Regions from separate parts of the Colwellia sp. M166 genome, predicted to be linked through region 1. Evidence: predicted binding sites of a transcription regulator. Region 1 holds the regulator's gene; the other holds the start of a gene.
The links. Region 1 encodes sigma-54, which starts transcription at its own class of promoters, with help from an activator protein. Its sites were predicted from a motif close to GTTGGCACGNNNNTNGNNT; they were not measured.

Region 1 (11,226 bases):
AATTAGCAAATATTTAGTAGTAAAAACGTAAGTAAAAGTATGTAAATGTAATTAAGTGTAATTAAGTGTAAGAAAGGCTTTATGAATATCTATTTCCGTCACTTAAGTTTGAACGTTCACAAAGTGCTAATACTTCAGATGAAAATTAAACCCTGACAAATTTATTTTTTAATGATTTTATTATCAATGCACGTGCCAATAATAGCAGAAAAAGTTTATAATGGCTTTTGCTCAACATAATGTTAGCAAAATAAATATAAATGGGCTGTCATCGGTTATCATCAATGGTTTACAATTCCTCTTTTTATTTCATCATTAGCAACGAGTAAAACGTGCTACTTATTACCTTAGCCAAACAGGAGCTTTGAATGTTCATCCAAATTTTGATCTTACTACTTTCACTAATTATCTTAGTGTGGAGTGCAGACAAATTTGTATTTGGTGCCTCATCATTAGCACGAAATCTTGGTATATCTCCCATGATCATTGGTTTAACTATTGTCGCAATGGGCTCTTCAGCCCCCGAAATGATGATCGCAGCAACCGCTTCTTTACAAGGTAACCCCGATACTGCTGTCGGTAATGCTATTGGTTCCAATATTACCAATATAGCGTTAGTGTTAGGTTTAACGGCCTTATTTCACCCTTTATCTGTTTCGTCTTCCACCATCAAACGTGAAATCCCGCTTATTTTAATTGTTACTGCTATCGCAACTTACATGTTGGCCAACAGCCACTTTAGCTTTAATGAAGGCTTGATACTGATCATCGGTTTTGTACTTTATATTGCTACCTTACTGTTCGTTACTTTAAAGCGGGCAAAACAAAACCCTATAGACGATAAAATGGTCTTAGAAGCCGAGCAAGAAGTGCCGGAGGCCGTCAGTACTCGACGTTCAGTCATTTGGTTAGTTTTCGGCATTATCTTTTTGCCATTAAGTGCAACATTTCTTGTCGACTCTTCAATTTTTATTGCCAAAGCTTTTGGTATTAGTGACTTGGTCATAGGTTTAACCGTCATTGCTGTTGGTACTAGTTTACCTGAACTAGCAGCCAGTATTATGAGTATTATTAAAAAAGAAGACGATCTGGCTTTGGGAAATATTATTGGCTCAAATATCTTTAATATTCTTGCCGTACTATCGCTAGCGGGCTTAATTTCACCTGGTAATATTGACCAAGCAGCGGCCTCTCGCGATGCTCCATATATGCTAGCAACAACTTTCTTACTCTTTCTGCTTTGTTTTAGTCGTAGCGGAAAATTTCGCATCACACGCGCGAAAGGTTTACTATTGTTAGCAGTATTTATCGGCTATCAAATTTTACTTTTCAGTCAACTTAAAACTTAATGATTGGTCTATAGCAATGAAAAACTTTAAGCAGTTAGCACAAAACGTCATTAAAATTGAGCAACAGGCTATTGCTGAATTAACACAATTTATTGATGACGACTTCGTTAAGGCTGGTGAATTAATGTTCAACTGCCAAGGCCGGGTCATCGTAATTGGTATGGGAAAATCTGGCCACATTGGCGGTAAAATTGCTGCAACACTGGCCAGTACAGGTACACCATCATTTTTTGTCCATCCTGGTGAAGCAAGCCATGGCGATCTTGGCATGATCACCATAGATGATGTGGTATTAACTATCTCTAATTCTGGCGAAACCGGCGAAGTATTAGCTATTATTCCCGTCATCAAGCGATTAGGGGCTAAGCTTATTGCCATGACCGGTAACCCTGATTCAACATTAGCACAGCTTGCCGACACGCATGTTTGCGTCAAAGTATCGCAAGAAGCTTGCCCTCTAGGGTTAGCACCAACCTCTAGCACCACAGCAACTTTAGTGATGGGAGATGCCCTTGCGGTTGCGCTATTAAATGCTCGTGGTTTTACCGCCGATGACTTTGCTTTATCTCACCCTGGTGGCAGTTTAGGGAAAAGATTATTATTGCGTTTAACGGATATTATGCATAAAGACGAGCGCCTACCAACCGTAGCAAAAAGCGCTAAAATAAAAGATGCTTTAGTTGAAATGTCTCTGAAAGGTTTAGGCATGACAGCTATTATTGATGACAATAGTCAGCTGATGGGGCTATTTACCGATGGTGATTTACGCCGTATTTTAGATGCAAAAATTGATATTCACCAAGACAGTATTACCAGTGTTATGACCAAGAATCCTTATGTTGCGAAGCAAGATATGCTGGCTGCTGAAGCACTAAAAATTATGGAAGACAAAAAAATTAATGGCTTGATTATTGTTAATGACAATAATCAACCGATTGGTGCGATGAATATGCATGACTTATTAAAATCTGGAGTGCTATAAATTGGATAGCCTGTACGGAAACGTTACACCCAGTGTTTGGCATAAAGCACAAAAGATTAAACTCTTTGTTTGCGATATTGATGGCGTTTTTTCAGATGGCCGTATTTATTTAGGTAATAATGGCGAAGAATTAAAAGCTTTCCATACTAAAGATGGCTATGGCATCAAAGCTTTAGGTGCTAGTGGTGTTGATGTTGCCGTGATCACCGGCAGAAAATCTAACATAGTACAGACCCGCATGAGTGCATTAAATGTTAAACACATAGTCCAAGGTGAAGAAAATAAACTCCCAGCATTAAAAGCCATGATGGCGGCATTAAAATTAACACCTGAGCAAGTCGCTTACATTGGTGATGATATGCCAGATTTTGACTGCCTTAACTATGTGGGTTTAAGTATTGCTGTTAATGACGCGCATCCTGCGATATTAAAACTCTGTCACTATATTACTTATACCCGAGGGGGTTTTGGTGCCGTACGAGAAACTTGTGATCTAATAATGCAAAGTCAAAACACCTTAGCGGCGGCTACAGGCGCGAGTATATGAGCCGAATTTATCTTGCGACAATAATCTTATTTATCATAGCCGTTTCGACTTATGGACTGCTTGAATGGTATAGCGTGCAAGAAGAAACAAGCAACATTCTCGACAGCACGAGTAACCCTGAATTTATTGCTGAGAATCTCAACAGTGACATTTATAAAGCATCGGGCGCATTAGCTTACAATGTTGAAGCACAACGAATGGAACATTATGCGCAATTAGAGGTCACACACTTTGAGTATCCACAATACACTTTATATCCAAAAAACAACAAACCCACTTGGCAAATTACCGCCAACGAAGGCACCTTGTATGGTAACAACCGAGTAAAATTAAAAAATCGCGTACGTTTAATCGCCACTGATGAAGAAAGTTTGATACAGGAAGTACACGGAAAAAATTTAGAAATGGACTTGAAAACTAATATTATCAGCTCAGAGCAAACTATCTTAATATTAGGTAAAGGATTTACTATGTATGGCTCAGGATTAATTGTAGACTTAAACACAACACAGATGACATTGACCGAACATGTACAAACCATTTATAAAAAAACTAACAACTAAATTAACTTTCTTAGCGGCGCTACTTTTATTAGTCCCTGCAGCAAGTGCTGAAAAGTTTGATGTTGAGCAAGAAATTAAAATTTCTTCTTCACGCCAAGCAGCCGATCTGAAGAACAAAATATTCAGTTATATTGATAATGTCATTATTTCTCAAGGCACGCTTAAAATACATGCTGAATTAGTTCAGGTCATCACTCAAGAAGAAAACGATAATAAAATTTATATTGCTAAAGGCTCACCAGCAACATTTGAGCAAACCCTGCAAGATGGTAGTCCAATCAACTTACAAGCCAACGAAATCCGTTATGAACCAGCGATGAATATTGTCGTCATTTCAGGTAATGCCTTATTACGTCAAGAAGGCAGCGAAGTGAGCGGTAATAAAATTACTTATAATTTTGACACTGAATATGTCAATGCTGAAAGCTTAGAAAATGCCAAGGTTGAGACGGTTTTACAACCTAAAAATAAAACTGAGCAACTAGAAAAATCAAAGGATAAACAAGAGTAGATGGCAACTTCAACATTATCCGCAACCGGTCTAGCAAAAGCCTATAAAGGCCGAAAAGTAGTTAAAAACGTCAGTATGAAGGTCTCTGCTGGACAAATTGTTGGCTTATTAGGACCGAACGGTGCTGGCAAAACGACCTCTTTTTATATGATTGTCGGTTTAGTCAACAATGATAGCGGCTCCATTGTTTTAAATGATGAAGACTTAACTTTATTACCGATGCACGAACGCGCACGTAAAGGTATCGGCTACTTACCTCAAGAAGCATCAATTTTTCGTAAGCTTTCGGTTTATGACAACATCATGGCCATTTTACAAACTCGCAAAACTCTCAATGATATCGAAAGAGAAGAGAAACTTGAACATCTGCTAGAAGAGTTCAACATTAGCCATATCAAAGATAACTTAGGCATGAGCTTATCGGGTGGTGAACGCCGACGCGTTGAAATAGCACGCGCTTTAGCAGCGGAACCAAAATTTATCTTACTTGATGAGCCCTTTGCAGGTGTTGACCCTATTTCAGTAGGTGATATAAAAAAAATTATCCTACACTTAAAAGAACGTGGTATTGGCATTTTGATCACCGACCACAATGTACGAGAAACACTCGATGTTTGTGAGCACGCCTATATTGTTAGTCATGGCGAACTTATTGCTGAAGGTGATGCTAATCAAATTCTTGCGAATCAGCATGTAAGAGATGTATACCTTGGTGAACAATTCACGCTATAGTGAGTAACAAACTACAACGGCACAATAATAATGTCTTTGAACAGGGAAAAGAAAACGTAAATGCGTCCTACTCTGCAACTCCGTATCGGACAACAGTTAACGATGACCCCGCAATTGCAGCAGGCGATCAAACTGTTGCAATTATCTACTCTGGATCTACAGCAAGAAATTCAAGAGGCACTTGAAAGTAATCCTTTGCTTGAAGTTGATGAAACTGCTGATAATAGCTCGGAAAGTACCCCTGACCATTTAGAGGAAGCCTTTTCTGCTGGTGTTAGTGAAGATACAGCAATGTCATCCTCAGATGGCAGTGAAGATTCAGCACCAACGATCGATGAAATTAGCTCCTCAGAAGGCCTAGCCAAAACCGATATTCCCGAAGAACTTAATAGTGATACTACTTGGGATGACAACTTTAGTGCTGGTGCAAGTAGTGGCGGTGTTGGACCGGCATCAGAAGATTATACCTACCAAGGTGAAACAAAAGATTCATTACAAGATCACCTAATTTGGCAAATGGAACTCACGCCCTTTAGCGATACCGATAAAACCATTGCTATTGCCATTATTGAAGCCATTGATGAAGCAGGTTACTTAACCGTTTCAGCAGAAGATATCTTAGAAAGTGTCGGCATTGAAGATGTTGAGCTTGACGAAGTTGAAGTAGTACTAAAGCGCATTAACATGTTTGACCCCGTAGGTGTTGCTGCTCGTTCAATTCCTGAATGCCTACTGATTCAACTTAATCAATTCGCTAAAGATACCCCTTGGTTAGCGGAAAGTAAGTTAGCCGTAACTGAATATATTGAATTACTCGGCAATCGAGATTACCGCCAGTTAATGCGAAAATTACGCTTAAAAGAAGATCAATTACGCGAAGTTATTCGCCTGATACAATCTTTAGATCCTCGCCCAGGCGATAGCGTGATAAAAAGCGAAGAACAATATGTCATTCCTGATGTCTCTGTTGAAAAGAAAAACGGCCGTTGGACGGTAGAGCTCAACCCTGATACTGCACCTAAGTTATCGGTAAATCAGCAATATGCGGCGATGTCTCGCACCATGAAATCATCCACTGATAGTCAGTTTATCCGCTCGAATTTACAAGAAGCTAAATGGTTTATCAAAAGCTTAGAGAGCAGAAACGATACGCTATTAAAAGTGTCAAACTGTATTGTGCAACGCCAGCAAGGATTTTTTGAACATGGTCCAGAAGCTATGCGTCCGATGGTATTAAACGATATTGCCGAAGCTGTTGATATGCATGAATCAACAATCTCACGGGTGACGACGCAAAAGTATATGCACACGCCTAGAGGGATTTTCGAGCTGAAATATTTCTTTTCAAGTCATGTTAGCACTGAAAATGGTGGTGAGTGTTCATCGACTGCAATTCGTGAATTAATCAAAAAACTTGTTGCTGCTGAAATACCTGCAAAACCTTTAAGTGATAGCAAAATGGCAGATATTTTAGCCGAGCAAGGTATCAAAGTCGCAAGGCGGACCATTGCTAAATATCGTGAATCGCTCTCTATACCGCCATCAAATCAACGTAAAAGCCTACTCTAGGCCAACTTACTCACCCGTAAAAGAGGACAGCAGCATATGCAAATTAATCTTACCGGACACCATGTCGACGTTACCGATTCATTACGTGATTATGTTAATGGCAAATTTGAAAAGCTAGAACGTCATTTTGATCACATCAACAATGTACATGTCGTATTAACAGTCGAGAAGCTCAATCAAATTGCCGAATCCACTGTCCATTTAAGTGGCACTGAGGTCCATGCTAAAGCAGAAAACAATGATATGTATGCATCAATTGATGCTTTAATTGATAAGCTAGATCGCCAAATCTTGAAGTACAAAGGCAAGATTAACAAGCATTAGCGTAGCACCACATTAGGTCTTATAAGTTTATGAAGTTGCAAGATATCTTAACTCCGGACTGCACTATTTGTGCAGTACCGGCTGCAAGTAAAAAACGTATTTTAGAATATTTAAGTAGTCTTGCTGCTGAAAAATTGGCAAATCACGACACTTTTCAACTATTAGAGAGCTTAGTTAAACGTGAACGAATGGGCTCAACAGGTATAGGTAATGGCATTGCTATACCTCATGGCCGCTTAAGTGATGCCACACAGCCAATTGCTGTGGTTATCACCATAGAAGAAGCGATTAATTTTGATGCTATTGATCATCGTCCCGTAGATATTTTTATTGCCTTGTTTGTACCTGAAGAAGAATGCCAAAATCATCTGTGCACCCTTCAAAGTATTGCGACAATTTTTCGTAACAAACAGTTTTGCAAACAGGTACGTCAATGTAAAACTAACCAAGAGCTTTTTCAGTTAATCCAACAAGCGAGTTAAAGCACGGATGAAATTAATTATTGTAAGTGGCCGATCTGGCTCCGGCAAAAGTGTCGCACTGCGTGTTTTAGAAGATTTAGGCTATTACTGTGTCGACAATATTCCAGTTAATTTACTACCGGCATTAACCCATACGGTCATCAATGATTATGAAAATGTTGCGGTAAGTATCGATGTTCGCAACTTACCGAAAGATCCTAACGATGTGCCTGAAATTATTGATTACCTGCCGAGTGCTGTCGAGTTAAACCTACTCTATTTGGATGCAGATGATAGCGACCTGATCCGTCGATTTAGTGAAACTCGACGTTTACACCCATTGATTAAGCAAAACATTGCTTTAGACCAAGCTATTGCCTTAGAGAAAAAACTGCTGGAACCGATCGCTAGTCGAGCACACTTATATATCAATACCAGTCAACTATCACCACATCAACTTGCCGACTTAGTCAGAGAACGTATTTTGGGTAAAACATCAGGTTCTATGGTGGTGGTCTTTGAATCATTTGGTTTCAAACATGGTGTGCCGCAAGATGCCGACTATGTTTTTGATGCCCGATTTTTACCTAATCCATTTTGGGATAAAGAGCTAAAAGACTATACCGGCTTAGATAAGCCAGTACAAGATTTCCTTGCTAGCCAAGCGATAGTGACTAAGTTTATTTGGCAAATTAACAGCTTTATGATGACTTGGTTACCGCATTTAGAACGTAATAATCGTAGCTATATTACCATCGCTATTGGCTGTACTGGCGGTAAGCATCGCTCAGTATATATTGCAGAATTATTAGCCAATAATATGCGTAAAGAGCGTAAAGACGTGCAATCTCGTCACCGTGACTTACCCATTGAAAGTACATAAATTATGATGACTGTACAATTTAGCCGTGAAGTACTGATCATCAATAAACTTGGCTTACATGCCAGAGCGGCCTCAAAACTTGCTCAGCTTAGCCAAAAATTTACCGCGAAAGTCACAATTGAATTAGCTGATAATAGTGCTGACGCTAATAGCATTATGGGCTTAATGCTATTAGCCGGCGCCCAAGGAAAAACCGTTAAGGTTGTCGCCTCAGGTGAAGATGCAGAAAGAGCGCTAGCAGAGATTTGCCAACTTTTTAGTGACAAATTTAATGAAACTGAGTAAATAAAGCCAAGCACTAAGCTCCTCAACCTGTGTTTAAGTCAATAAAAAAGCTGCGAAAAGTGATAAATTACGGTAAACTCAACACTGATAATTATCAATTTTGAGCGTAACATCACCTTAATAATTATCCTTCATACTAATAATTTTCAGTTTTCGTTTTTACAACGGCACAAGGTAGCTATATGCCGGAAGTTTCTGAGCAAGATTACAGTCATCAACGCCTACAGCAAGTTAATGATGCCATCGATAGTGGCATGTTTGTCTATGTCCGCAAATTATTGCAAGACATGCCTGCTTATGATCTCGCCTTACTATTAGAGTCTTCTCCAACCAAGAGTCGTATGGCGCTATGGCAATTAATTGATGCTGATCATCATGGTGAAGTACTTGAAGAGCTAAACGAAGAAGTTCGAAAAGGCATACTAAAAAATATTCATCCAGAAAAGTTAGCTGCCGTTGCTGAAGGCATGGATGTAGATGATTTAGCAGAAGTATTCAGAACACTACCTGACAGCGTTTATCAGGAAGTGCTAAACGCAATGGACTGGCAAGACCGTAGCCGTGTTGAAGCCGCATTGTCATATGAAGAGGATACTGCCGGCGGTATCATGAATACCGACACCATATCTATTCGTCCAGATGTGACGGTAGATGTGGTTTTACGCTATTTGCGCTTACGTGGCGAGTTGCCTGAAGCAACCGACTCATTTTATGTTGTTGACCGCGAAGATCATTTCATCGGAGCCGTATCATTATCAGCGATTGTAACTGCAAAAGCTGAAACCATCATTTCCAACCTGATTGATGAAGACATCCAAGCAATTACCGCTGATATGAACGAGAAAGACGTTGCACAACTATTTGAGCGTTATGACTGGTTTTCAGCTCCCGTTATCGATGAAGAAGGACGCTTGCTTGGTCGTATCACCGTAGATGATGTTGTTGATATTATTCGTGAAGAGGCTGAACATTCCATGATGAGTATGGCGGGTCTAGATGACGAAGCCGATACTTTTGCTCCGGTATTAAAAAGTACTCAACGACGCTCTATTTGGTTAGGGGTAAACTTAATTACCGCCCTAATGGCTGTTGCAGTATCAAGTATGTTTGAAGGAATTTTAAATCAGTTAGCCATTTTGGCGGTATTAAACTCTTTAGTCCCTAGCATGGGCGGCGTTGCCGGTAATCAAACCTTAACACTGGTTATTCGCGGTATGGCTTTAGGGCATGTTGGTGAGAGTAACTCACGTATTTTACTCTATAAAGAGCTTGCCATTGGCTTTTTCAACGGTTTGATATGGTCCGTATTAATCGCCACTGTCGTCGCTATTTGGCAGCAAAATTTAATGCTCGGCGCTATTATCGCCTTTGCCATGTTAATGAATATGACCGCTGCGGGTCTAGCGGGTGTCACGATTCCTTTAGTATTGAAAAAGATGAATATAGACCCAGCATTGGCCGGTAGCGTCATTCTCACTACCGTTACCGATGTTGTCGGAATATTCGCCTTCTTGGGTACCGCAACGTTACTGCTAGGGTAGAGCAGCCGTCAGTTTTAAGCTGTCAGTCAAAACAAGTGGAGCGGCTCAGGACTGGTTTTTGCTTTTAACTAAAAGCTGATAGCTATTAACTTCCAACTTTAATACTTAACTGCCAGCCACTTGCATTTCATTAACGATAATTGAGCCGGTATGAATACTACCACGCATATCAATATCATCTCCTATTGCCACAATACCAGTAAAAATATCTTGGAGCTTTCCAGCAATAGTTATTTCATCAACCGGATAAGCTATCTCGCCATTTTCGACCCAGAAGCCTGCAGCACCGCGTGAATAATCGCCCGTGACTACATTAACCCCTTGGCCCATCATTTCAGTCACTAACAACCCCGTACCCAATGTTTTTAACATGGCATCAAAATCACCACCTTGACCAGCGCCTTTCATACCAAGTTGCCAATTATGAATACCGCCGGCATGACCCGTTGTTTGTAAACCCAGTTTACGTGCTGAATAACTAGTGAGCAGATAAGTCGCTAACTTACCGTCGGTAATGATTTCACGATCAATGGTTGCGACACCTTCAGCATCAAAAGCGCTACTCGCTAAGCCTTTTTTGATATGAGGACGTTCGCTAATATTCAAAAACTCAGGAAAAACTTGTTTGCCAATTGAGTCCATTAAAAAAGAAGATTTACGGTATAAATTGCCGCCACTGATGGCGGCGATAAAATGCCCAAATAAGCTATTTGCAATATCGGCACGAAACATCACTGGCACTTTAGCCGTGGCGAGTTTGCGCGCACCTAAACGAGACAAGGCTTCCATAGAGGCCTGTTGACCTATCTTGCGAGCAGTTTCCATTTTGTCAAATTCGCGGCTGACAGTATAAGCATAGTCACGCTGCATATCGTCACCTTCGTTGGCGATCATCACACAACTCAAATTATGCCGCGTACTTGGGTAGCCAACCAGTTGGCCATGACTGTTACCATACACTTTAAACCCTTCATAACTTGCGAGTGTCGCACCGTCTGAATTGGTTATACGCTTATCATAGCTAAGCGCTGTGTCTTCACAGCTTTTAGCGATACTTATTGCTTGCTCCGTTGTTAACGCTTTCGGGTGATATAAATCTAAATCTGGAGGCGACATCGCTAACATTGCTTTATCAGCCATGCCAGAGCAATCATCAACCGAGGTATATTTGGCAATATTGACCGCAGCTTCAATCGCTTGTTTTAATGCTTTTTCTGATAAATCAGCTGTCGAGGCGCTACCCTTTCTGCCGGCTTTGTAAACCGTAATACCTAGCGCACCGTCACTGGTAAATTCTACATTTTCAACTTCACCTAGGCGAGTACTAACACTCAGACCTTGTGTACGGGTCATAGCAACTTCAGCACCATCGGCGCCCAGTGACTTTGCCAGTGTCATGGCGTCATTAACACGTGTTTTTACATGCTCTATTTGCATTTGAATACTATCAGAATCGCTCATGGGTAAATTATTTCTCAC
Region 2 (11,226 bases), 1.1 Mb from region 1:
CCGAGACATCAGCCGGTTCAATATTGCCATCTTTACGACGAAATAAGCCGTCGTTACCTTTCTCTAAAAAGCGATTATCTGGGTTAACAAACTTAATACGTCCAACTTCTTCTTGTACTGAACTTGGCGCTCCTTCTGGCTGTACCATAATGGTGCCATCAGCAGAAATATTAATATTATTAACCGGTAATGGTAAAAAGATAGGACCATTTTCACCGATAACTAAGTCACCACTTGACGTTTCAAGGGCACCATTATCACTTAACTTTAACTGACCATTACGAGTGAAAGCTTCACTACCATCTTCAGTCTGCACGGTTAACCAACCCTGACCTTGAATCGCAATATCCAGATCGCGTCCAGTTGTAAGTAAAGCGCCACTGTCAAAATTTTGGCCTGCTCGCTCGGTCATAGAGAACACCCGAGTAGGTAAGCCTTCACCAAAAGCTTGCATTGCTCTAGCATTCGCTAGATCAGCCTTAAAGCCAGTAGTTTTGGCGTTAGCGAGGTTATTAGCATTCACTGATAAGGCTTGCATGTTTTGCTTGGCACCGCTCATAGCGATATAAAGCATCTTATCCATAATGAACTTCCCCAATAAAATAAGTCATAGTTGAACTACTGCAAGTACGATGCCAAAAAAATCAAGCAGAAAAATTAACCGTATGATGAACAGTGGGCGAGATAATAAAATTAAAAAAAAACCAGATATCTCTGGTTGAGAATCTGGTTTTTTAGTGGTTATTCGTCAATTAAATTAACGAATTTGTAAAATAGTCTGGTTCAACTGATTATCAACCTCTAACGCCCTAGAGTTAGCCTGGAAGTTACGTTGAGCTGAAATTAAATCAATCAACTCTGTAGTTAAGTTAACATTAGATTGCTCTAAGGCCGATGAGTTGATGGTACCAAAGGTACCCGATCCGCCTTCGCCTGCAAGTGCTTCCCCTGAAGTGATACTCTCTTTCCAGCCGGTACTGCCCACTTGTGTTAAACCTTGCTCATTAGCAAAATTTACCATAGCAATACGTGATAATGGCTCTGAGGTACCATTACTGTATGTTGCCCGCACTAAACCATCAGTACCGATATCAATGCCAGTTAATCGACCAACCGCTAAACCATCTTGTTGTAATGATGTTACTTCAAAATTAGAAGCAAATTGTGTTGGTTCATTAGGGTTTGGTGCTAGGGGATCTAAATTGAAATTTATTTTTACCACTTGATCTGGATCTGCGCCGTTAGGTAAGTGATCGGTAAATGCTACGGTTCTAATACCACCATTACTTGGAGATGGAGATTGACTAATAAAGTCACCCGAAGAATTGTAAGTTAATCTAGCTCCTTTTACTCCGCCCGGTGCTAAACCACCACTACCAGTACCACCTTCAGGTGTTGTCGCAGCAATAGCATTAGCATGCGCTGTTTTTGCTGCATTTAAGGTTGCTAAATCAGCGGAAGTCGGTGAGACTATTGCATCATAAGTTGTTTGAGCGTTAGTGGCATTTGTTCTTGCTGTTGCTTCATTAGCATCAGCCGTAGCTTGAACAGCTGGATCATCGTCTAAGTCAATTACTTTACCGTCAACTGCGGCGAACATCATCCACTGATTAGGCGCGGTTGTTGGGTCATCTTTCACAAAGTAATAAGTCATAATATGACTATCGCCTAAAGAATCAAAAATCGTAATAGAGGTCGAGTGGTTAAAAGTTAATGGATCTGTTGGATCAAAATTATCAGGAGCACTAGATATATAGGAATCTCCCGCCGGTAAGTTCATCCGAATATCAACCTCTGAAGACTCCTGAGGCGCACCAGAAGCCGTTGGAATACGAATCGGTTCCGCAGTACTTAAACTTACTGAAGCAGACGTACCATCAGGGTTAACCGGAAAGCCTAATAAATGGCCACCTTGTGAGTTAACAATAAAGTTATCTTGATTTAATTTAAATTGCCCTGCTCGGGTATAAGAAGTTTCCAAGCTACCAAGCTCAGGCACTGTAGCAAAGAAACCATTACCGGTAATCGCTAAATCTAAGGAGTTGTTAGTAAACTGAATACTACCTTGAGAAAATTGTTGAGCAACATCAGCCGTCAAAACACCGTCACCGACTTTGGTTTTGCCTGATGATAATAAAGACGCAGCATAAACATCTACAAACTCTGCGCGCGACTCTTTAAAGCCAGTTGTGTTTACGTTTGCAATGTTATTGGATGTAACATCCAAATCTTTTTGAGCAGCGTTTAGACCGCTTAATGCGACATTAAATGACATAGTTCACCTCGTAAAAAATTCTGTTAATTTAACCTTGTGTTACTTCAATAACATCCGATAGTTTCATCGAACTGCCACCATTAAGATTTAATAATATGCTGCCACCGGCACCTGCTAGAGTGACGCTATCGACTTTTCGATAGGTCATGGCTTGTAATTCATTCGCTTCACCGTCAACCAGTCCGGCAACTCGAAAACGATAAGCACCTTCAGGTGCTGGTTTACCGTCAGCGCCTTGTCCATCCCAAGTAAAAGTGAAGTCTCCTGCCTTAACACTACCGACAGGAACGGTTTGTATAATTTCTCCGGCAACGTTCTCAACATAAATATTAACGTTTGATGCCGGTTTATCAGTAACGAGCTTGCCTTTGACTTCCTCACCTTCCTCCATACCAAAAACATTATCATCAACTAAAACACTTCGCCCAACTAAAGACGATGCTTGTAATGCTTGGCTAGACGACATAGAAGCGGCAAAGTTAGTGAATTGATCATTTAAATTTGACACGCCATCGGTGGTCGAAAATGCTGTCATTTGAGAGATCATTTCGTTATTTTCAACCGGCTTAGTCGGGTCTTGATTCGAAAGCTCTTGGGTGAGTAACGCGAAAAAATCTTCTTGCGTTAGCATGCCGCGATTTGCATCCGCTTCAGGAGTTGGTGTTTCTTGCTGCCAACGAATATTGTCTAATGGATTAGAACCCGATACAGTTTCCATATTAAATTCCTATATAGCCTTAGCGTTGACCAAGTGTTAGTGTTTTAGTCAGCATGCTTTTTGCCGACTCCGCTATTTGCACATTAGTTTGATATGAGCGTGAAGCCGAAATCATATTGGTCATTTCTTCAATAACATTAACATTCGGCTTATAAATATAACCGTCACCATCTGCCATTGGATGATCCGGCGCATATTCAACATTAAGTGGCTTGTCACTTTCAACAACACCTAAAACCTGAACACCTACCGACTCATTTTGTCCGCCGGCAGCTTTTTGCATCTCCGCGGCAAAAACTGGGTGGCGTGCACGATAGGTTTTATCGACACTGCTGCTAACACTATCGGCGTTAGCTATATTACTGGCCGTTGTGTTTAAGCGCACTGATTGCGCGCTCATTCCCGAACCAGAAACAGAAAATACATTAAATAGGCTCATTATTACTGCCCTCCAGTGATGGCTTTTCGCAAGCCCTTAATACTACCGTTTAGAAATTGTAGGCTTGCTTGGTATTCCATAGAGTTTTTTAGATACAAGTTTCGTTCCACTTGTACATCTACATTATTACCGTCACCAGTATCAGGTTGATCAGATTGTCTAAAGCCAACGCCATTGTTCAGCTCCATACGGACATCGAAATGTTTTTCATTGGTACGAGTCATACCGGTTTGTTGTTTGGAACTTGCTTGCGCTAGTGCAGCTTTGAAGTCCATTCCTCGAGCTTTATAGCCTGGCGTATCGGCATTAGCAATGTTACTGGCAATAAGCTCTGCGCGCTGAGCACGTATTTGCAAACCTTGTGGATAAATACCAAATGCTTTTTCAAAACTAATAGCCATAAAAAAATACCTCCAAGTGAATGAAGGTATTTATTCAAGATTTATGCCAGAGGTATTAGGTGGATGTTATTTTTTTTGGTAAACAATGCCAGGATTGCAGCGGATCATATTAAAATCTTGGCTAATTCCGGCCAGAGATTCCGAAGCGCCCAGAAATAAATAGCGATCGTTATTTAGTGTACCGTGAATTTGGGAAATAATTTGTTTCTTAATCTCAGGAGAGAAGTAAATCAAGACGTTACGGCAAAATACCAAATCAAAACGTCCCATTAAACTGTAACTGTTCAGTAAGTTTAATTGTCGGAAACTGACCATTTTTTTGATAACATCTTTGACTTTTAACATGCCATTATCACCCGCTTCGAAAAACTTTTTTTTGCGCTCTAAAGATAAGCCTCTTGATAACGATAAACTGTCATAATGCGCATATTTGCAATGCTCCAACATAGTATTAGAGATATCAGTGCCAATAATTTGAACACCAGCAGCAAATGCGCCAGGATTACTTTGTTGATACTCATAAATTGCCATAGCAATTGAATAAGGCTCCTGCCCTGAAGAACTTGCCGCTGACCAAATTTTTAATGGTGTTCGCTGGCCCTTAAACTCAGGTAGTAAACGCTTTTTCAACAGCTCAAATGGATACTCATCGCGAAACCATAGTGTTTCATTTGTTGTCATGGCATCAATAACTGCCGCTCGTAATTGCCGCTTAACCGGATTAAGCGTTTGCGCAACTAAATCAGATAATGATGGCACATCAAATTTTATCATCAATGGCGCTAAACGACTTTTCACCAAATACTGCTTACTTTCACCTAAAACAATGCCGCATTGTTGCTCTAGAAAAGTTCTAAACTGATGATAACTCTTATCATCAAGTTGCTTAGTTAACACTAGCTATAATCCACCTTATTTAATTAACGTAACAAATATTAAGAAACTTCATCATGCTTTAGCCACTTCTTAACGGCCGTAGCCAGCTCATCAGGATGAAATTTAGGAATAAAATCTTCTGCACCCACTTTCTCTACCATGGCATTATTAAATACACCACTTAAAGAAGTGTGTAAAATTACCGGGATATCTTTCATCCGTTCATCTTGCTTAATCTCTGCCGTCAGGGTGTAGCCATCCATTTCAGGCATTTCAATATCAGAAATTAACAAGGCAACTTTTTCAGTGATGCTATTTTGACAGCCCTCAGCAATATCTTGTAACTGATTCAGTGCATCTTGACCATTTTTAGCTAACAACATATTCAGACCTAGTGGCTCAAGTGCTCGCTTAACTTGATTTCGAGCAACTGTTGAGTCATCTGCGATCATAATAACGCGGTCACCAATATCTTCACCAACAGTGACATCGGCAACACCTTCACTTAATTCCGTTGAAATAGGGCTAATTTCATTAAGAATTTTTTCCACATCCAGGATCGATACCATTTCATTGTCAATCTCAGTAACGGCGGTAAGGTAACTTGATTTACCGGCTCCTTCTGGCGGTGGCATAATATCTTTCCAGCTTAAGGTAACAATGCGTTCGACACCCGAAACAAGGAACCCTTGCACGCTACGATTGTACTCCGCAATAATAACGAAGCTACTTTCTGTTTGTACAATTTCAGGACCCCCTGTAGCTTTACTTAAATCAATAACAGAAATAGTTTGACCACGAATATGGGCCACACCCTTAATGAATTTATCTTGTTTGGGTAACGATGTCAGCCGAGGGCAAGGCATAACTTCACGTACTTTAAAGACGTTTATGCCAAAGCGCTGTCTACCAACAAGCTTAAATAGTAGCAACTCCAATCGATTTTGACCGACTAATTGCGTACGCTGATTAACTGAATCTAATATACCTGCCATAAAAACCTCTTTAGCTATGCCAATGAAAATATAACAAAGGCACAATTCTTGATTGTATTCCCAATTAAGCAATAACGTAAATGTTTTGACGTTATTTATGTTAAATTGTATTCAGTAAGCATAGACGAGTATTTTTATTTCCCTAGCAGCCAGATCAAAAAATTATGAGTAAATTAAAGATTTTAATAACGTTTACCGTTATTTACTTAGCGGTACTTAATCCGAGTACAGCCATGACATTCGATCGCGATTATCTTTATAATTTCATCAAATCTTATGTTGAAAGCAATGTGAGCATACCTGCCCAGGGAAAACTAAACGTTGAAGTATCTCCAATAGATCCAAGAATTTCATTACAGCCTTGCTTATCGCCATTATCGGCAAATATACCTGAAAAACATAACGGTAGAAACGTAAATGTTAAAATTGTTTGCCCAGACGAGGAACCTTGGCAACTATTTATTCCTGTAAAGATCCAAACTATCGTGCCGATATTGGTAACTCGGATGCGGATAGCTAAAGGTACCTTACTCGATAACTCTAATATTGAAGTTATTTTTAAAGATAGCGGCCAGATACGCGGGACTGTATTAACTGATCCGAAAATCGTTACTGGTGCCAGGACTAAGCGAAACTTATCTCAAGGCAGTGCTATCACCAATAGAAACACCTGCTTTGTTTGTAAAGGACAACCGGTAAACATCATCGCAAAATCAGCTAGTTTTGAAATTAAATCCTTTGGTATTGCACTTAAAGATGGTAGTTTAGGTGAGCTAATTCCTGTTGAAAATAAGAAATCTGGTCGTGTGGTTCAAGGACAAGTTAGCGCTATTAACCAAGTAGTAATTAATCTATAATATTTGCTTAAGTTTCCCGCTGTTTTGCCGATATAAGGTTAGAAACCAATTACTGTTGTAAATAGGACATGATAATGGCTATAAATATCAATAACTTGAATAACGTCAATCAAGTAAAGCAAAAATTTGAACAACAAGTGCAAACAAAACAGCAAGTCACGCAAAATACTGAGACTTCACAACAAGCTAAATTTGCAACTCGTGATTCAGTATCAATTACTCCACAAGCAAAGCAGATGAATGAGCTACAAAAAAAAGCAACAGATTCTTCGCCAGCACTTAATCAGAAAAAAATTGATGAGCTAAAAAGTGCTATTACTTCGGGTGATTATAAAATTAACCCAGAAAAACTAGCGGCAAGTATCGCCAGTTTTGAATTTGAACTCGGCTAACTTGCCGCTATCGCTATAGTGGAGTAAATACATGTCTGAAAAAATAACGCCACAACAATTAGTTTCTCAGCAATTGTCACAATTGACGCAATTAGAGGCATTATTAAGCACGGAAAAAGAAATACTCCAGCAACAAAACCCCGACGCACTGATCAAGATCACCGCAGATAAAAACACCTTACTTTTAGCAATACAAACTGTTGATAATGCTATTGGCCAAAGTTTTGAATTTAAGCAAGAAAAGTTAGCGGGTAACTTTAGTAACGAATTAGCGGAAATTAAGGCTAGCTTAGAGCGCAGTAAAAAACAAAACCAAGTTAATGGTTTAATTATTCACCAATCTCAAATAGCTGTTGAAAGAATGAAAACTTCGTTACTAGTCAATCATAATAAATCATCAATGACCTATGATAATAAAGGGAAAACCTCAGGCGGTCTCAGCAGTTTAGGCATAAAAGCTTAACTTAAGTGTTAAGGCATATCATTGTTTTCCACCGGTAACATAACGATACACCGTTCATCCTGAATATCGTCACTCTATGTCATCCATAGCACTATGACATACCGTTCATCCTGAACATCGTCACTCTATGCCATCCATGGCACTATGACATACCGTTCATCCTGAACATCGTCACTCTATGCCATCCATGGCACTATGACATACCGTTCATCCTGAACATAAAAAAACCAGCAACAGCTGGTTTTATTAGTCACATAATAATTAGCTTAGTAATATGAAATTTTCTTGATCTCTTGGCGGTTTGAAGACGCACTATAGATATCATAAACATCTTTAAAGTCCAAGCTCAACTCGGTAGTGTAACTATCACCTACTGGATAGCTTTTAACCACTTTTGCACCACGAATTATCCCTTGTACCGTTGCCTTTAATTGCTGATTATCGATAAGTAAATTAGACATGGTGGTTTTACCATCAATACTTTGGCCATAAACCTGTTCTGCTAATTCAGCATAGGCAGCAATTTTTGAAGCGTTTATCGCCATCAACATACGTTGAGTTTTATGCTCAGATTTTTGCAGGCTAATTGGCGCTTGGCCTATCGCCGTTAATACCGGAAAACTTTCAGGCTTAACCGTTTGCCACTCAACATGTTTATCAAATACTGAAGAACATGCACTTAACACTATAGTACTGAATAAAACCCCAATACAATTAGATAAAATCTTCATTTTCAATACTCTTATGGGTAATACTATTGCTGTATTTCAATAGCACGAGCGTCATCAACTAACATCGCACTATCACGTAAAATCATACCATCTTTCATTTTAACATTTTCATGATGATTGAAGTCATCGCCAACAACCCAGGCAGGGATAAAAGATTGTGCAGTAGCAACCACAACCCGAGATTGCATACCAATCATACGGGCATTAACTAAAATACCTTCCTCTTGTTGCATCATAGTGCCAGTAACGACATAGTCAATTATCTGACGCTCAGGAAGTTCTTTCCAATCACGGCTAAAAACATAATCACCATCTGCCGTTACTCGAATGTGTCCGGTGGTTTTAAAGTCAATAACAACTAGGCCATGACGTTGCATTTCATGAACAAAGCTTTCAGAAAGTTGATTACCTAACCAATTGGTTGATTCTAAATTTTTTAAATCAACAAATGACGCAATCGCGATAGGCGTTTTAGGGCTCACAAACGAGCTACTTTCCAACATTTGATAAGCAAGTCCCTTTACTACGTCATTAATGGCATGACGAGGTAACTTAAAACTATCAATTTCTTGCTTGTCATCATAAGAAGAGCGATAGAAATCATCATTAGATCCTGTAGAGCAAGACATCACTACCGGTATTAGTATTGCTATAAGCCAATTTTTCATTGAGCTCCCCTCAATTAGTGCAAATATCATAAAGTCATATGGAAATACTAAAGCAGGATTCACGCCAACATTCACCCTGTAATTCTATTTTATCCGCCCACTATTCAGCCCTAAAATAAAGCAACTAACTTTTATCGTGTTAAATATACGTTTGAATAACTAACCTTGCTTCACTTTCATACTGGTAACCGTGTTATGCATATCTAGGTCAATTGCTCACCTCAACAACTCGAGTTAACAACGCTTTGGCTATATTGATAATACACTTGCTTTATTAGCAGAGCTTATAAAATCATTGCTTTATTTGCTGTAATCCTGAGCCTAGGGTAACAAACACCTCAATGATGAAATTTAGGGTTGGGCAAGGCATTTCTACAATTCAATAGCGAGTTATTAGGCGTAAATAGCATGGTTGCGTAAAGTAGCTTAACTCGAACTGGGGTTACTTAATAAGTAGGCACAGAAACTGCATATTTGAAAATATAGATCGAACCTATTTTAAAAAGAGATATTTATGCGCTTAAGTTTATTATGCCTTTGCTTTGCGATATATAGCGGCTCAAGTTTTGGACAATGGTATGAGTCACAAGGCGTAGCGGCTATAAAAAATGACGATAATAAAACAGCAAAACACCAAGCTATACAAAACGCATTAAAAAAAGCCCTATTAGTAGCAGGCGCATCAGTGTCAAGTGTTCGTCAGGTAGTGAACGGTTTATTGACTCAAGACGAAATTAACATTCGAGCCAGTGGTAGTGTTAATTCTTTAGAATTAATCAGCGAGAATTACAGTGATAATCTTGTGACGGTTACCATACGTGCAGATATTTTCTCACAAGAAAAAAAGTGTTTTGCTGCGGATTACAAGAAATCAATGTTATTAACCCGTAGTAATATACTGCACCGTGAACAAGCGAATGTCGGTAGCATTTACTCTCTTGATAAAGTATTAGTTGATCAGCTTGCCAAAAAAATACAACGCCAAGGTATCTATTTAGATACAAAATTAGCCTTGAAATCTAAAACAGAATTTTCACGCCTAAATCAAAGCCTACAAATACAAAACTTAAAAAACTTAACCATGTCATTAGCGAATATGACCAACAGTCAATATGTTTTATTCTCAGAGATTCAAGACCTTTCTATAGCCAACGATGAAAATAATAATTGGCAGTTTTGGCAAAAAAACATTTATCAACGTCAATTTAACATTGCACTTTATGTTCATGATGGCACAACCGGCGAGCGAATTTTAAATAAACACTATCAAAGCTCAGCACCTTGGGGCTTTGATAAACGCGCACAAGTTGATGTAACAAGTCAAAATTTTTGGCAAAGCGAATATGGCAAAAAAATTAATATGACATTAGACAGTATCGTTAGTGACATTGATGAGAATATGATGTGTCAACCAACCCAAGGCAGGATTGTGCAGGTTCAAGGGAATTCTCTAACACTTAATTTAGGGAAAAGGCACGGTGTAAAAGTTGGTGACGAATTTTCACTGCTACATTTAAATAATTTTATCAGTGATGACAAGCGTACTTATCCTAGTTTACATATCAGTCCTTACAAAATCATTATCAATTCTGTTAGCCAAGACAGCGCACACGCAACGACAACAGAGCAACATATATTAGATAATATCCAAATTAACGACTTAGCGGTTAGGTACTAAAGCTATTTGCCATAAGTATTATAATTAGCTTTATTTAAATAAGATAAACATCATTAACACTATATCAGTACGACGCTGCCAATAAAAGATCATCAAACTAAGGCACAGGATGATCTTTTATATTGATTTTTTACAGATAGTTTATAAAATAGCGCCGGTGTGTATTAGTCCTCATAGTTTAACAGGATAAAACTGCGGCCTCCTAAGCCGCTGCTCCAGGTTCGAGTCCTGGTGAGGACGCCAGCAAATAAAATAAAGTCACCCCGCTACTTTCATAAAGCGATAAAAAACCCCGCAATTGCGAGGTTTTTATTTAATAGCGAACTATTTAACTAGCTCTGTGCTTGTTTGCTCTATTACAACATCCTTGTCGTCTGCTGATGAGCCGCTGCTCAACAGGGCTGACACTGCTAATATCGCTACTGCTAATATTACTGTAGTCAGCTTAATTCCGCGTGACGACGACCTGTTCATTACTCAATCCTATGTCAGGTTATATCTTTTTATTATTATTTGTACATACAACCAATTCACCCTATAGGATCTTCATTTTTATTTCAATAGCTTACTTGCAATTTAATGCTTAATTTAAAGTTTAATCATCATTAGCATATTCACAGGCTAAAAAAGCAATAATATTCCAGTAAAATTACAGAAATGTGCAGAGTTAAGCTTAAGTTAAAAATAATCACAGAAAAGTGTCAATTAAATTTGCAGTACAGGGGTACTCTAG

Region 2: a site for sigma-54 is predicted at 8,866-8,884, ahead of FGD67_RS08150 (FlgO family outer membrane protein). Genes of this name have one in related genera too.

What each region holds. Positions count from the first base shown of each region.
Region 1 is NZ_CP040755.1:2,877,993-2,889,218, reverse strand. It holds gene FGD67_RS13135 (calcium/sodium antiporter) at 369-1,349, shown strand; gene FGD67_RS13130 (KpsF/GutQ family sugar-phosphate isomerase) at 1,366-2,331, shown strand; gene kdsC (3-deoxy-manno-octulosonate-8-phosphatase KdsC) at 2,333-2,878, shown strand; gene lptC (LPS export ABC transporter periplasmic protein LptC) at 2,875-3,441, shown strand; gene lptA (lipopolysaccharide transport periplasmic protein LptA) at 3,407-3,952, shown strand; gene lptB (LPS export ABC transporter ATP-binding protein) at 3,953-4,684, shown strand; gene FGD67_RS13105 (RNA polymerase factor sigma-54) at 4,745-6,253, shown strand; gene hpf (ribosome hibernation promoting factor) at 6,290-6,577, shown strand; gene ptsN (PTS IIA-like nitrogen regulatory protein PtsN) at 6,607-7,059, shown strand; gene rapZ (RNase adapter RapZ) at 7,067-7,921, shown strand; gene FGD67_RS13085 (HPr family phosphocarrier protein) at 7,925-8,206, shown strand; gene mgtE (magnesium transporter) at 8,389-9,747, shown strand; gene pmbA (metalloprotease PmbA) at 9,853-11,208, opposite strand.
Region 2 is NZ_CP040755.1:1,786,492-1,797,717, forward strand. It holds gene flgF (flagellar basal-body rod protein FlgF) at 1-583, opposite strand, end outside; gene FGD67_RS08100 (flagellar hook protein FlgE) at 758-2,275, opposite strand; gene FGD67_RS08105 (flagellar hook assembly protein FlgD) at 2,304-2,993, opposite strand; gene flgC (flagellar basal body rod protein FlgC) at 3,013-3,432, opposite strand; gene flgB (flagellar basal body rod protein FlgB) at 3,435-3,833, opposite strand; gene FGD67_RS08120 (protein-glutamate O-methyltransferase CheR) at 3,900-4,730, opposite strand; gene FGD67_RS08125 (chemotaxis protein) at 4,769-5,704, opposite strand; gene flgA (flagellar basal body P-ring formation chaperone FlgA) at 5,869-6,561, shown strand; gene flgM (flagellar biosynthesis anti-sigma factor FlgM) at 6,636-6,953, shown strand; gene FGD67_RS08140 (flagellar protein FlgN) at 6,985-7,416, shown strand; gene FGD67_RS08145 (LPP20 family lipoprotein) at 7,683-8,147, opposite strand; gene FGD67_RS08150 (FlgO family outer membrane protein) at 8,171-8,815, opposite strand; gene FGD67_RS08155 (flagella assembly protein FlgT) at 9,330-10,493, shown strand; tRNA gene FGD67_RS08160 (tRNA-Arg) at 10,661-10,736, shown strand.